2 regions of the Streptantibioticus cattleyicolor NRRL 8057 genome follow, and region 1 is predicted to be linked to the other one. Evidence: riboswitches for the same ligand, from Rfam matches in the RefSeq annotation. Region 1 holds a riboswitch; the other holds the start of a gene.
What was found. Region 1 has a riboswitch for glycine ahead of gcvP (aminomethyl-transferring glycine dehydrogenase). Riboswitches for the same ligand answer to the same signal wherever they lie in the genome.

Region 1 (7,232 bases):
GCGGCTACGACCCGGAAAGCATCCAGGTCGCCAAGTTGATCACGGAACTGGCCGGGTTCGGGCTGGAGCCGCGCCATCTGCGGGCCGTCAAGGCCGCCGCCGACCGGGACGTCAGCCTGGTGGAGCAGGTCGTCGCGCCGCTGCGCCGGCACCGCAACCCGCAGACCCGGGCGCACGCCGAGGCCACCGCGCGTGAGCTGGCCGGATTGTCCGTCCGGTTGCACGCCGCGCTGGTCCGCTCGGCGCTGCGGCTGCGACAGCCGTGACCCCCTGCTGTCCGAGTTGCGGAATGCCCGACTACCCAAAGACTCCGTTGAGAGCCTAGGGTTGCTGTGTGAATGAGCTCGACGTCGTGGGTGTCCGGGTGGAAATGCCCTCCAACCAGCCGATCGTGCTTCTGCGGGAAGTAGGAGGCGACCGGTACCTCCCCATCTGGATCGGACCGGGTGAGGCGACCGCGATCGCCTTCGCCCAGCAGGGCATGACGCCCGCGCGCCCGCTGACCCACGACCTGTTCAAGGACGTCCTCGAGGCGGTCGGCCAGCGGCTCACCGAGGTGCGCATCACCGATCTGCGCGAAGGCGTCTTCTACGCCGAGCTGGTGTTCGCCAGCGGAGTGGAGGTCAGCGCCCGCCCGTCCGACGCCATAGCGCTCGCCCTGCGCACCGGGACGCCGATCTACGGCAGCGACGGTGTGCTCGACGACGCGGGGATCGCGATCCCGGACGAGCAGGAGGACGAGGTGGAGAAGTTCCGCGAGTTCCTCGACCAGATCTCGCCGGAGGACTTCGGCACGAGCAACCAGTGAGCGGTCCGCGCCGCAGCCATTCGGCCAGTCATTCCCCCTCCAGGGTCACGGCAAACCACTCTCGGGGTGGAAATCACTCGGCGTGCCGAGTGTGGCGATCGTTGACGCACTCGGAGTGACTGCCTACCGTCGGGTGGAAGAGTCCTGGAAGGCCCATGTCCCCGTGCGCCGCGTCGGCGGTGGACGCCGGGCCTGCGCCCCCGCGCACCGGGATGTGAAGGGACGGAGGTCGGCGTGAGAAGCACCGGCGACAGGGCCGCTGGCGGTTCGTTTCCGGTCCGCGGGACCGTGTCCCGCCCCTCTCACCTCGCGGTGGACGACGGCGGCCCCGGGCCGGGCCCCCGGCCGCCCGAGGGGTCGGAGCTCGTCGGATACCGCGGGCCCACCGCCTGCGCCGCCGCGGGCATCACCTACCGTCAGCTCGACTACTGGGCCCGCACCGGTCTGGTGGAGCCCAGCGTGCGCACCACCTACGGCTCCGGCTCGCAACGGCTCTACAGCCTCCGGGACGTCGTCGTCCTCAAGATCGTCAAACGGCTGCTGGACACCGGGGTGGCGCTGCCCAACATCCGTACCGCGGTACGCCACCTGTCCACCTGGTCCTCGGCCGACGTGGCCCGCACGACCCTGATGTGCGACGGCGCGACGGTGTACGAGTGCACCTCCCCGGACGAGGTGGTGAGCCTGCTCCAGGGCGGCCAGGGGGTCTTCGGCATCGCCGTCGGGGTGGTCTGGCGGGACGTGGCGGAGAGCCTGTCCCGGCTGCCCGGCGAACGGGTGGACACCGGCGAGACGCTCTACGCCCCCAGCCCGGCCGACGAACTCGCCCGGCGCCGCAACCGGGCCGGCTGACCGCCGCGCCGCCCACCGTACGCCTGTACGGCGATTGTCCGAGGCGTGCGGCAGCATCGAGGGTGTGAGAACCGCTCCGACCATCCTCCACCTCGACATGGACGCCTTCTACGCCTCCGTGGAGCAGGCGTCCAAGCCGAGCCTGCGCGGCAAGCCCGTGGTGGTCGGTGGGCTCGGGCCGCGCGGGGTGGTCTCCACCGCCTCCTACGAGGCACGGGTGCACGGGGTCCACTCGGCGATGGCGATGGCGCACGCCCGGCGGCTGTGCCCCAACGCCGCCTACCTCACCCCCCGGTTCACGCTGTACCGCCAGGTCAGTGACGTGGTCATGGGGCTGCTGCACGAACTCTCCCCGCTGGTGGAACCGCTCAGCCTGGACGAGGCCTTCGTCGACCTGGCCGTCGGGGCCTGCCGCGACCGGCTGGCCGGGCTGCCCTCGCACGCTGTCGGCGCCGAGGTGCGCGTGGTGGGGGAGGAGCTGCGGGCGGCGATCCGCGCGGCCACCGGGCTCACCGCCTCCGTCGGCATCGCGGGCTCCAAGCTGCTGGCCAAGATCGGTTCGGACGCCGCCAAGCCGGACGGCCTGGTCGTCGTCGAGTCCGGCACCGAGGACGCGTTCCTCGGCCCGCTCCCGGTACGCGCCCTGTGGGGGGTCGGCCCGGCCACCGCCGACCATCTGCGCCGCGCCGGGATCGGCACGGTGGCCGAGGTGGCCGAGGCGGGCGAGGCGGAGCTGGTGCGGCTGCTGGGCAAGGCGCACGGCGCATCGCTGTACGCCATGGCCACCGGCCAGGACGACCGGCCGGTGGTGGCGGAACGGGACGTGAAATCCATATCGGTGGAGGACACCTTCGACGTCGACCTGACCGACCGCGCCCGGGTGCGGGCCGAGGTCGGACGGCTCGCCGACCGCTGTGTCCAACGGCTGCGCGCGGCGGGACGTTCGGGGCGCACGGTGGTGCTCAAGGTGCGCCGCTACGACTTCACCACGCTGACGCGGTCCGAAACGCTCCGCGCCCCCACCGACGACCCCGCAGTGGTCCGGGAGACCGCCGGCCGGCTCATCGAGGGCGTCGACACCACCGGCGGGGTGCGGCTGCTCGGGGTCGGCGTGGCCGGCCTCGCCGACTTCACCCAGGAGGATCTCTTCGCCCAGGCCGCGCAGGGGTCCGCCGCCGACCCCGGCGACCCGGAGCACTCCGAGGACGCCGCGCCCGCGACCGTCGCCGCACCGCCGCCGGTCCGCCGCTGGCACCCCGGACACGACGTCACCCACGAGGAGTACGGCCCCGGCTGGGTCCAGGGCAGCGGGGTCGGCCGGGTCACCGTGCGCTTCGAGGTGCCCGGCGGCGAACCGGGCCGGGTCCGCACCTTCGCGGTGGACGACCCGGCGCTCACCCCGTCCGAACCGCTGCCGCTGGTGCCGGGGTTCCCGGTGCCGGGCCCGTCCGCCACCGCGTCATGACCGCTCGCCGGGATCGCCCGCCAGCCGCCCGGCATCGCGCAGTTCACCCGGGGCCGAGCCGGACTCGGCCTCCGGGGGCGGCACCTTCAGGCCGTAGTGGTGGTAGAGCTGGAGCTCCTGCTCCGGGGAGAGATGGCGCCCCACCCCGAAGTCCGGGGCGCTCTTGACCAGCGACTTGTCGTACGGCACCCGCAGCGAGTCGTCGCGCAGCTCGCTCGGTTCCAGCGGAACGAAGGCGTCCCGGCCGAACAGTCCGGTGCGCACCGCGGCCCATTCGGGTTCGCCGGTCGCGTCGTCGAGGTAGACCTCGTCGACGGTGCCGATCTTGACGCCGTTGCGGTCGAGCGCCTTGCGGCCGATCAGGGTGCGCGGATCGATGTCGGTCTGCACGGCTCCTCCAGGGGGATCGCAACGGTCCAACACAATCACCAAAAGCCACATTCCCGAGCATGTCGAATCGGGGCTGTCCAAAGCGGCGGGCAGCAGCCAACCGCGGACGTCAACGCGCTGGTACTGTGGCAACGGCTGCTGACCCCGTGCGGGAGAGTCCGGAAGACAGTGGAAGCACTGGCTCCGGCGCCGAAGGAGCAAATCCTCCCCGGAATCTCTCAGGCATCCGTACCGCACGGACGAGGTCACTCTGGAAAGCAGGCAGGTGCCGGCGGCGCGCGACACGGCCGGGGCCCCTCCTCACCGACGGGGAAAGCCGTGACCGCGTACCGCGGAGCGGTGAAACTCTCAGGTTCATGACAGAGGGGGAGGCCGACCGGGCACCCCGCGCCGAGGTGCCCCCCACAGGTCGTACCGACCAGGAGGCCCCCTCAGATGACCGCCAACCGCATCCCCCTCGCCGACCTGGAGCGCGGCACCCCCTTCGAGGAGCGCCACATCGGGCCGGACGCCGGTGCCCAGGCGAAGATGCTCGCCCACGTCGGATACGGCTCGCTGGACGAGCTGACGGCGGCGGCGGTACCGGACGCCATCAAGTCGGCCGAGGCGCTCGCGCTGCCCGCCGCCCGTACCGAGGCCGACGTCCTCGCCGAGCTGCGTTCCCTGGCCGGCCGCAACCAGGTGCTCTCCTCCATGATCGGCCTGGGCTACTACGGCACCTTCACCCCGCCGGTGATCCTGCGCAACGTCATGGAGAACCCGGCCTGGTACACCGCCTACACCCCGTACCAGCCGGAGATCTCGCAGGGCCGGCTGGAGGCGCTGCTCAACTTCCAGACGATGGTGGCCGACCTGACCGGGCTGCCCACCTCCGGCGCCTCGCTGCTGGACGAGGGCACCGCCGCCGCCGAGGCCATGGCGCTCTCCCGGCGGGTCGGCAAGGTCAAGGACGGCGTCTTCCTGGTCGACGCCGACTGCTTCCCGCAGACCGTCGCGGTGGTCGAGACCCGTGCCGAACCCACCGGCGTCGAGGTGGTCGTCGCCGACCTCACCGACGGCATCCCGGCCGAGGTGGCCGAGCGCGGCGTCTTCGGCGTGCTGCTCCAGTACCCCGGGGCCTCCGGCGCGGTACGCGACCCGCGCCCGGTCATCGAGCGCGCCCACGAACTCGGCGCGGTGGTCACCGTCGCCGCCGACCTGCTCGCCCTCACCCTGCTCACCCCGCCCGGTGAACTCGGCGCCGACATCGCGGTGGGCACCACCCAGCGCTTCGGCGTGCCGATGGGCTTCGGCGGCCCGCACGCCGGCTACATGGCGGTACGCGACCAGTTCGCCCGCAGCCTGCCGGGGCGCCTGGTGGGGGTCTCGGTGGACGCCGACGGTGACCGCGCCTACCGGCTCGCGCTGCAGACCCGCGAACAGCACATCCGCCGGGAGAAGGCCACCAGCAACATCTGCACCGCCCAGGTGCTGCTCGCCGTGATGGCCGGGATGTACGCGGTCCACCACGGCCCCGACGGGCTCACCGGCATCGCCCGCAAGGTGCACCGGTATGCCGCCGTGCTCGCCGCGGGGCTGCGGGCCGGCGGGGTCGAGGTGGCCCACGACGCCTTCTTCGACACCCTGACGGCACGCGTCCCCGGACGCGCCGCCGAGGTGGTGGCCGCCGCCCGTACCGCCGGGGTCAACCTGCGCCTGGTCGACGCCGACCGGGTCGGGGTCTCCTGCGACGAGACCACCGGACGCGGCCAACTCGCCGCCGTCTGGCAGGCGTTCGGGGTCACCGGTGACGTGGACGCCCTCGACGCCGAGACCGGCGACGCGCTCCCGGCCGAGCTGGCGCGCACCTCCGGCTTCCTGGCCCACCCGGTCTTCCACCAGCACCGTTCCGAGACCGCCATGCTGCGCTACCTGCGCCGGCTGGCCGACCGCGACTACGCGCTGGACCGCGGCATGATCCCGCTGGGCTCGTGCACCATGAAGCTCAACGCCACGGCCGAGATGGAGCCGGTCACCTGGCCGGAGTTCGCCTCGCTCCACCCGTTCGCCCCGGCCGAGCAGGCCGAGGGGTACCTCACGCTCATCCACGAGCTGGAGGAGCGGCTGGCCGCCATCACCGGCTACGACAAGGTGAGCCTCCAGCCCAACGCCGGCTCCCAGGGCGAGCTTGCCGGGCTGCTGGCGGTCCGCGCCTACCACCGGGCCAACGGCGACACCGGGCGCACCGTCTGCCTGATCCCGTCCTCCGCGCACGGCACCAACGCGGCCAGCGCCGTGATGGCCGGGATGCGGGTGGTCGTGGTCAGGACCGGCGAGGACGGCGAGGTGGACACCGCCGACCTGCGCGCCAAGATCGAGCAGTACGGCGACGAACTGGCCGTGCTCATGGTCACCTACCCCTCCACGCACGGCGTCTTCGAGGAGCACATCGGCGAGATCTGCGCCCTGGTGCACGACGCGGGCGGCCAGGTGTACGTGGACGGCGCCAACCTCAACGCGCTGGTGGGGCTGGCCCGGCCGGGGCGGTTCGGCGGCGACGTCTCCCACCTGAACCTGCACAAGACGTTCTGCATCCCGCACGGTGGCGGCGGCCCCGGCGTCGGCCCGGTCGCGGTCCGCGCCCACCTCGCCCCGTACCTGCCCAACCACCCGCTCCAGCCGACCGCGGGCCCCGGGACCGGGGTCGGGCCGGTGTCGGCGGCGCCGTGGGGTTCGGCGGGCATCCTGCCGATCTCCTGGGCCTACGCCCGGCTGATGGGCGCCGACGGCCTCAAGCGGGCCACCCAGGTGGCGGTGCTGAGCGCCAACTACCTCGCCAAGCGGCTCGCGCCGTACTTCCCGGTGCTCTACACCGGGCCGGGCGGCCTCGTCGCCCACGAGTGCATCATCGACCTGCGTCCGCTCACCAAGGCGACCGGGGTCACCGTGGACGACGTGGCCAAGCGGCTGATCGACTACGGCTTCCACGCGCCCACCATGTCGTTCCCGGTGGCCGGCACGCTGATGATCGAGCCCACCGAGAGCGAGGACCTGGCCGAACTCGACCGGTTCTGCGAGGCGATGATCGCCATCCGCGCGGAGATCGACCGGGTCGGCTCCGGTGAGTGGCCCAAGGACGACAACCCGCTGCGCAACGCCCCGCACACCGCCGCCATGCTCGGCGGCGAGTGGGAGCACGCCTACCCGCGCCAGGAGGCGGTCTTCCCGGCCGGGGTCTCGGCGGCCGACAAGTACTGGCCGCCGGTGCGCCGCATCGACGGCGCCTTCGGCGACCGCAACCTGGTCTGCTCCTGCCCGCCGCTGGAGGAGTACGAGGGCTGATCGCACGGCGGACGGGCTCCGGCCCGTCCGCCGCTCCTTCGTCCCGAACGCGTCAGGCGGCGGTGGCGACGCGCGCCGCGTCGAGCGGGCGGTGCGGGGCGATGATCTTGCCGTCGGGGAGCAGCTCCCCGGTGTCCTCGAAGAGCAGGACGCCGTTGCACAACAGGCTCCAGCCCTGCTCCGGGTGGTGCGCCACGAGGTGCGCGGCTTCCCGGTCAGGGGAGTCTGCGGACGGACACGGCGGCTGGTGCTGACACATGGACGTCGTCTTTCGCTGTGGCTGCGGTGAACCGGTGCGCACCACGGTACGCGGCTGCTCGGTCATGCCGTCCCCCGTTTCTTCGGTCTGGTCCCCAGTCTTGCCCCACGGAACGCGTCCCGCAGGAATTTCGGGCA
Region 2 (7,232 bases), 3.8 Mb from region 1:
GTGATCCCGGAGGCGGCCCGGCTTACCGCCGAGGTGATCGACTTCACCCGGCGCCGCGGCCTCGTCCCGTACCTGGACGGCGAGTGCCTGGTCGGCCCGGCGCCGGCCTCACGCCGCTGGTCCTCGGCGATGCTGACCTGGGCGGCGCCGTACGAGGCGGACGCCCCGTCCTGGTACCACGTCACCCCGCCCGGGGACGACTGGCCGGACGAGGAACGCGAGGAGTGGCTGACCCTGTTCAGCCGGGCCGGGCTGCCCGCGGTCACCGTGCACGAGATCGCCCCCGGCCACTTCGCGCACGGCCGCGCGCTGCGCCGGGCCCCCACCGACGTCCGGCGCACCCTGCACTCGCTGGGCTTCTGCGAGGGGTGGGCGCACTACGCGGAGGAGATGTGCCTGGAGGAGGGGTTCCGGGACGGCGATCCGCGGTTCGCCGCCGGGGTCGCCCTGGAGGCGCTGGTCCGGGTCACCCGGCTGACGTGCGCGATCGGGCTGCACACCGGGGCGATGGACCTCGCCGAGGCCACCGAGCGGTTCCGCCGGGACGCGTACCTCTCCCCGGCCGCCGCGGCCTCGGAGGCCCGCCGCGGCACCTTCGACGCCGCCTACGGCCGTTACACCTGGGGCAAGCTGGAGATCCTGCGGCTGCGGGAGCGGGCCCGGAAGCGGTGGGGGGCCGGCTTCTCGCTGCCGCGCTTCCACGCCGCGCTGCTGCGGCTGGGCAGCCCGCCGCTGGGGCTGCTCCCGGCGGCGCTGGACGACCCCGGTCAGTAGCCGCCCGGGGCGGGGGCGGGCCAGGGCGGCGCGGCGTAGGCGTCCCGGTCGAAGAACGGCCGGGCGTGCGCCCGCAGCCACATGGCCACCGGGTCGTACTCGTCGGCCATGGCCACCGTCGCCACCGGCAGCCCGTCCGGGGCGGCGGCCACCGCCTGCGCCATCATCGCCCGCACCGCCTCCACCGAGGCGGCCCCGGTGTCGTACAGGTCGACCCCCACCGCCAGGTACGGCTCGCCCAGCGCCGGCTCCACCCAGGCGCAGCGCAGCGCGCGGACCACCGGGGTGTGGTGGGCGTGGTGGGTGAGGGCGCCGTAGAACTGCGGTGCGGGGACGGCCGGTTCGGTGATGCGCAGCGGGCCGGCCGGCACCCGGTCCAGGCCGGTGGCGACGCGGCGCAGGTCGAGCCAGGGCACCCCGACCCCGCCGCCGGGGGCGTGCGGGTTGAGCCACAGCCCGTACCGTTCGCGGTACAGCTCGGCGGCGATCTCCCGGCCGACGACGACCTCGTGGGACCGGTTCCAGCCGCTCGCCGCGAGCTGGGCGGCGGAGGTGACGCAGGGCGCGTAGCCGTAGCCGTCCAGCTCCATGTTGCCGTACTGGGCGTCGGGCGAGCCGGGTTCGCCGTGCCACAGCAGCATCCACACCGAGCCGTCGGCGAGGGCGCGCAACAGCGTCTCGTAGGTGTCGTAGCGGCCCGGGGCCACCCGCTCCAGTGCCTGTTCCACCGCGGGTCCGCCGCCGGTGCCGCCCGCCGCCCCCGCGGTCACGGGTTCGTCCGCCTCGTGTGTCGCATTCCACCAGGTTAGGCCGCCGGGCCCGGCGGGTGGTTCAGTCCCGGGTGAAGAACGGCCGCACCCGCTCGTGCATCCAGTCGCCGACCGGGTCCTGGGCGACGTCCAGCAGCACCAGGTTGACCGGCCACGCCACCGGGGCGTGGCCGAGCGCGCGGCCGAGGGCGTTCATCGCCTCGGCCCGGTCCGACTCCTGCCAGCGGTCGAGTTCGACGCCGACGAAGAGCACCGGCGCGTCGCCCTCCACCGAGGCCAGCGCCCGGCGCGCGGTGAGCACCACCGGGGTGACCGCGAACTCCCCGGCGGCGGCGGCCAGGAAGTCCACCGGCTCGGCGTCCGGGGCCGGCTCCCACAGCCGTACCCGGCCGCCGGCGGCCCCGGTCCGGCACAGCTCCGCCACGGCCGCGGCGGGCAGCGGCAGTGTCACCGCGCCGCCCGGGTTGACCACGATGCCCGCCCGCGGCGGCAGCCCGCGGACGAACTCCCGGGCCGGCGCCACCGCGAACGACATCCCCGGCGCCACCCGCCGCAACTGCCCCTCGGAGCTGAACACCGGCACGTGCGCGAAGCCGTCCAGCTCCATCGCGGGCAGGTCGAGCCCGGGGCTGTCCGGCCCGCCGCCGTTCGGCAACGGCACCCACAACGAGGAGCGCCCGAGCACCTCCAGCACCCGCGGCGTCGCCCCCGGGTCGCCGACCGCCGCGCCCAGCACCTCCTCCAACTCGTTGGCGGGCCAGCCGTCGTGCGGCACCACGGAGCCCTCGGCGGGGTACGGGTGGTGGTGGGCGGCGTAGGGGTCCTGCGCGAGGTACCCGTCCCCCGGCGGATACGGATGGTGCGCGGCGTACGGGTCGTGCCCCGGGACGACACCGGGCCCGACGGGTCCCTCGTGTCCGCTTCCGTACTGCGCCGGTACGCTCATCACCGCTCCACCCCGCTCACCACCGTGCGACATGCCTGGCGGAACCCTAGCCTCTCGACGCCTCTGGATCCGCACCGCGTGGGCGTGCAATGATGCCCGCACCAAACTGCATACCGGCCGCTCGACACCGTGCGGGAGAGCCCCTGGCCCGGCAGTGGCCGGGGCGCCGAAGGAGCAAGTCCTCCCTTGAATCTCTCAGGCCCCGATACCGCACGGTCTAGGCACATCTGAAAAGCGGGCAGCCGACGGCTGTCCCACCCAAGGTGCAAACCGCCCCCGCGCCGCGGCGACATCCGTCTCGCGTACCGGGTCGTGGTGAACCTCTCAGGTTCCGATGACAGATGGGGAGGGCCCCGCCCGCCCTGTCGTCGGCATCCGACGTCATCGACCCGTCCCGCCTGGGAGCACTGATGAGCACCGCCCCCGAAGCAACCCGACGTACCGCGCTGGACGCGGTGCACCGCGCGCTCGGCGCGACCATGACCGATTTCGCCGGCTGGCAGATGCCGCTGCGCTACGGCAGCGAGCGGGACGAGCACCACGCCGTCCGCACCACCGCCGGCCTGTTCGACCTGTCCCACATGGGCGAGATCACCGTCACCGGCCCGCAGGCCGGGCAGGCGCTCGACCACGCGCTGGTGGGCCACCTGTCCGCGCTCGCCGTGGGCCGGGCCCGCTACACCATGATCTGCGCCGAGGACGGCGGCATCCTGGACGACCTGATCGTCTACCGGCTCGCCGAGGCCGAGTACCTGGTGGTGGCCAACGCCGCCAACGCCCGGGTGGTGCTGGACGCGGTCACCGAGCGCGCGGCCGGCTTCGACGCCGAGGTGCGCGACGACCGCGACGCCTACGCGCTGCTGGCGGTGCAGGGCCCCAACTCGCCGGCGATCCTGGCCTCGCTCACCGACGCCGACCTGGCCGGGCTGAAGTACTACGCCGGGCTGCCCGGCACCGTGGCCGGGGTTCCGGCGCTGATCGCCCGCACCGGCTACACCGGCGAGGACGGCTTCGAGCTGTTCGTGGCGCCGTCCGACGCCGAGCGGCTGTGGCAGGCGCTGACCGAGGCGGGCGCCGCCCACCAGCTGGTGCCGTGCGGGCTCTCCTGCCGCGACACGCTGCGGCTGGAGGCCGGCATGCCGCTGTACGGGCACGAGCTGACCACCGCGCTCACCCCGTTCGACGCCGGGCTCGGCCGGGTGGTCAAGTTCGACAAGCCGGGTGACTTCACCGGCCGCGAGGCGCTGCTGGCCGCCGCCGAGAAGGCCGCCGCCACGCCGCCGCGCAAGCTGGTCGGCCTGGTCGCCGAGGGCCGCCGGGTGCCCCGGGCCGGCTACCCGGTGGTGACCGCGGAGGGCACGGTGATCGGCGAGGTCACCTCCGGCGCCCCCTCCCCCACCCTCGGCAAGCCGATCGCCATGGCGTACGTGGACGCCGGCCACGCCGCCCCGGGCACCGCCGGGGTGCGGGTGGACATCCGCGGCGCCCATGAGCCGTACCAGGTCGTGGCGCTGCCGTTCTACAAGCGCGAGCGCTGACCGCCCCCGTTCCGTCACCCGGTGCCATCCGCCGCTGACGGCGGGTGACGCCATCTCGTCGTCCTGCCCCGTTTTCGCGGGCACCACCTGTATCCAGGAGAATTCCCCCATGAGCAACCCTGAGCACCTTCGCTACAGCAAGGAGCACGAGTGGCTGTCGCCCGCCGAGGACGGCGTGGCCACCGTGGGCATCACCCAGTTCGCCGCCCACTCGCTCGGTGACGTGGTCTACGTGGACCTGCCGGCCGTCGGCGCCACCGTCACCGCCGGCGACACCTGTGGTGAGCTGGAGTCGACCAAGTCGGTGAGCGACCTGTACTCCCCGGTCTCCGGTGAGGTGGTGGAGGTCAACCAGGACGTCACCGACGACCCGGCGCTGGTCAACACCTCCCCGTATCAGAACGGGTGGCTGTTCAAGGTGCGCGTCACCGGCGAGCCGGGCGAGTTGCTGTCGGCCGCCGAATACGAAGCCTTCACCGGCGAGTGATCCTGGAGATCTGAAACCCATGTCGCTTCTCAACAGCTCCCTGCACGAGCTCGACCCCGAGGTCGCCGCCGCGGTCGACGCCGAGCTGCACCGCCAGCAGTCCACCCTGGAGATGATCGCCTCGGAGAACTTCGCTCCGGTGGCCGTCATGGAGGCCCAGGGCTCCGTCCTGACCAACAAGTACGCCGAGGGGTACCCCGGCCGCCGGTACTACGGCGGCTGCGAGCACGTCGACGTCACCGAGCAGATCGCCATCGACCGGGTCAAGGAGCTGTTCGGCGCCGAGGCCGCCAACGTCCAGCCGCACTCGGGCGCGCAGGCCAACGCGGCGGCGATGTTCGCGCTGCTCAAGCCGGGCGACACCATCCTGGGCCTGGACCTGGCGCACGGCGGCCACCTGACCCACGGGATGAAGATCAACTTCTCCGGCAAGCTGTACGACGTGGTCCCGTACCACGTGGACGGCGAGTCGGGCCTGGTCGACATGGCCGAGGTGGAGCGGCTGGCCAAGGAACACCGCCCGCGGCTGATCGTGGCCGGCTGGTCGGCGTACCCGCGGCAGCTGGACTTCGCGGCGTTCCGCCGGATCGCCGACGAGGTGGGCGCCTACCTGATGGTGGACATGGCCCACTTCGCCGGTCTGGTGGCCGCCGGGCTGCACCCGAACCCGGTGCCCCACGCCCACGTGGTGACCACCACCACCCACAAGACGCTGGGCGGTCCGCGCGGCGGGGTGATCCTGTCCACCGCCGACCTGGCCAAGAAGATCAACTCCGCGGTCTTCCCCGGCCAGCAGGGCGGTCCGCTGGAGCATGTGATCGCCGCCAAGGCGGTGGCCTTCAAGGTCGCGGCGAGCGAGGAGTTCAAGGACCGGCAGCGCCGTACGCTGGCCGGCGCCAAGCTCCTCGCCGAGCGGCTGTCGCGGCCGGACGCGGCCGAGGCGGGCGTCGCCGTGCTCTCCGGCGGCACCGACGTCCACCTGGTCCTGGTCGACCTGCGCGCCAGCGAGCTCGACGGCAAGCAGGCCGAGGACCGGCTGCACGAGATCGGGATCACCGTCAACCGCAACGCCATCCCGAACGACCCGCGTCCCCCGATGGTCACCTCGGGGCTGCGGATCGGCACCCCGGCGCTGGCCACCCGCGGGTTCGGCGAGGACGACTTCCGCGAGGTCGCCGACGTGATCGCCGAGGCGCTCAAGCCGTCGTACGACGCCCAGGCGCTGGGTGCCCGGGTGGCCGCGCTCGCGGCGAAGTACCCGCTGTACCCGAATCTGTAACACTTCATGGGGGTGGCGGGTCTCCCCCGCCGCCCCCAGCCCCCGTACCACCCTCAGCGAGCCGACAAGGAAGTCCCCCGCCGTGGCCATCTCCGTGTTCGACCTGTTCTCCATCGGCATCGGACCGTCCAGCTCGCACACCGTGGGCCCGATGCGGGCGGCCCGGATGTTCGCCCGGCGGCTGAAGAACGAGGGCGTGCTCGACCGCACCCACGCGGTCCGCGCCGAGCTGTTCGGCTCCCTCGGCGCCACCGGCCACGGCCACGGCACCCCCAAGGCGGTGCTGCTCGGGCTGGCCGGGAACTCCCCGCGCACGGTGGACGTGGAGACCGCCGACGACCAGGTGGCCGCCATCCGCGAACAGGGCCGGATCAGCCTGCTCGGGGTCCACGAGGTCGCCTTCGACGCCGACCGCGACCTGATCCTGCACCGCCGCCGCGCCCTGCCCTACCACGCCAACGGCATGACGCTCTTCGCCTACGACGCCGACGGGGCGCCGCTGCTGGAGAAGACGTACTACTCGGTCGGCGGCGGCTTCGTGGTCGACGAGGACGCGGTCGGCGAGGACCGCATCAAGCTCGACGACACCGTGCTGAAGTACCCGTTCCGCACCGGTGACGAGCTGCTGCGGATGTCCCGGGAGACCGGGCTGTCGATATCGGCGCTGATGCTGGAGAACGAGAAGGCGTGGCGCTCCGAGGAGGAGATCCGCGCCGGGCTGCTGGAGATCTGGTCGGTGATGCGCGGCTGCGTGGAGCGCGGCATGAGCCGGGAGGGCATCCTGCCGGGCGGGCTGAAGGTACGCCGCCGGGCCGCCACCTCCGCCCGCCAGCTGCGCGCCGAGGGCGGCGCGGCGGCCCGCGCCATGGAGTGGGTCACCCTCTACGCGATGGCCGTCAACGAGGAGAACGCGGCCGGCGGCCGGGTGGTGACCGCCCCCACCAACGGCGCCGCCGGGATCATCCCCGCCGTCCTGCACTACTACATGAACTTCGTCCCCGGCGCCGACGAGGAAGGCGTCGTCCGCTTCCTGCTGGCGGCCGGCGCCATCGGCATGCTCTTCAAGGAGAACGCCTCCATCTCCGGCGCCGAGGTCGGCTGCCAGGGCGAGGTCGGCTCCGCCTGCTCCATGGCCGCCGGCGGCCTCGCCGAGGTCCTCGGCGGCTCCGCCGAACAGGTCGAGAACGCCGCCGAGATCGGCATGGAACACAACCTCGGCCTCACCTGCGACCCGGTCGGCGGCCTGGTCCAGATCCCCTGCATCGAACGCAACGGCATGGCCGCCGTCAAGGCCGTCACCGCCGCCCGCATGGCCCTCCGCGGCGACGGCCGCCACCACGTCTCCCTCGACAAGGTCATCAAGACGATGAAGGAGACGGGGGCGGACATGAAGGTCAAGTACAAGGAGACGGCGCGCGGGGGGTTGGCGGTGAATGTG

Region 2: another riboswitch for glycine. It lies ahead of gcvT (glycine cleavage system aminomethyltransferase GcvT); the one in region 1 lies ahead of gcvP (aminomethyl-transferring glycine dehydrogenase).

What each region holds. Positions count from the first base shown of each region.
Region 1 is NC_017586.1:784,679-791,910, reverse strand. Features, by position in the region: gene ftsR (transcriptional regulator FtsR) at 1-266, shown strand, start outside; gene SCATT_RS03220 (bifunctional nuclease family protein) at 335-808, shown strand; gene SCATT_RS03215 (MerR family transcriptional regulator) at 1,121-1,660, shown strand; gene SCATT_RS03210 (DNA polymerase IV) at 1,725-3,125, shown strand; gene SCATT_RS03205 (PRC-barrel domain-containing protein) at 3,120-3,515, opposite strand; glycine riboswitch at 3,655-3,759, shown strand; gene gcvP (aminomethyl-transferring glycine dehydrogenase) at 3,951-6,836, shown strand; gene SCATT_RS03195 (DUF5999 family protein) at 6,889-7,095, opposite strand.
Region 2 is NC_017586.1:4,602,992-4,610,223, reverse strand. Features, by position in the region: gene SCATT_RS20325 (DUF885 family protein) at 1-774, shown strand, start outside; gene SCATT_RS20320 (enhanced serine sensitivity protein SseB C-terminal domain-containing protein) at 768-1,544, opposite strand; gene SCATT_RS20315 (enhanced serine sensitivity protein SseB) at 1,606-2,490, opposite strand; glycine riboswitch at 2,613-2,711, shown strand; gene gcvT (glycine cleavage system aminomethyltransferase GcvT) at 2,901-4,028, shown strand; gene gcvH (glycine cleavage system protein GcvH) at 4,138-4,515, shown strand; gene glyA (serine hydroxymethyltransferase) at 4,535-5,794, shown strand; gene SCATT_RS20295 (L-serine ammonia-lyase) at 5,877-7,232, shown strand, end outside.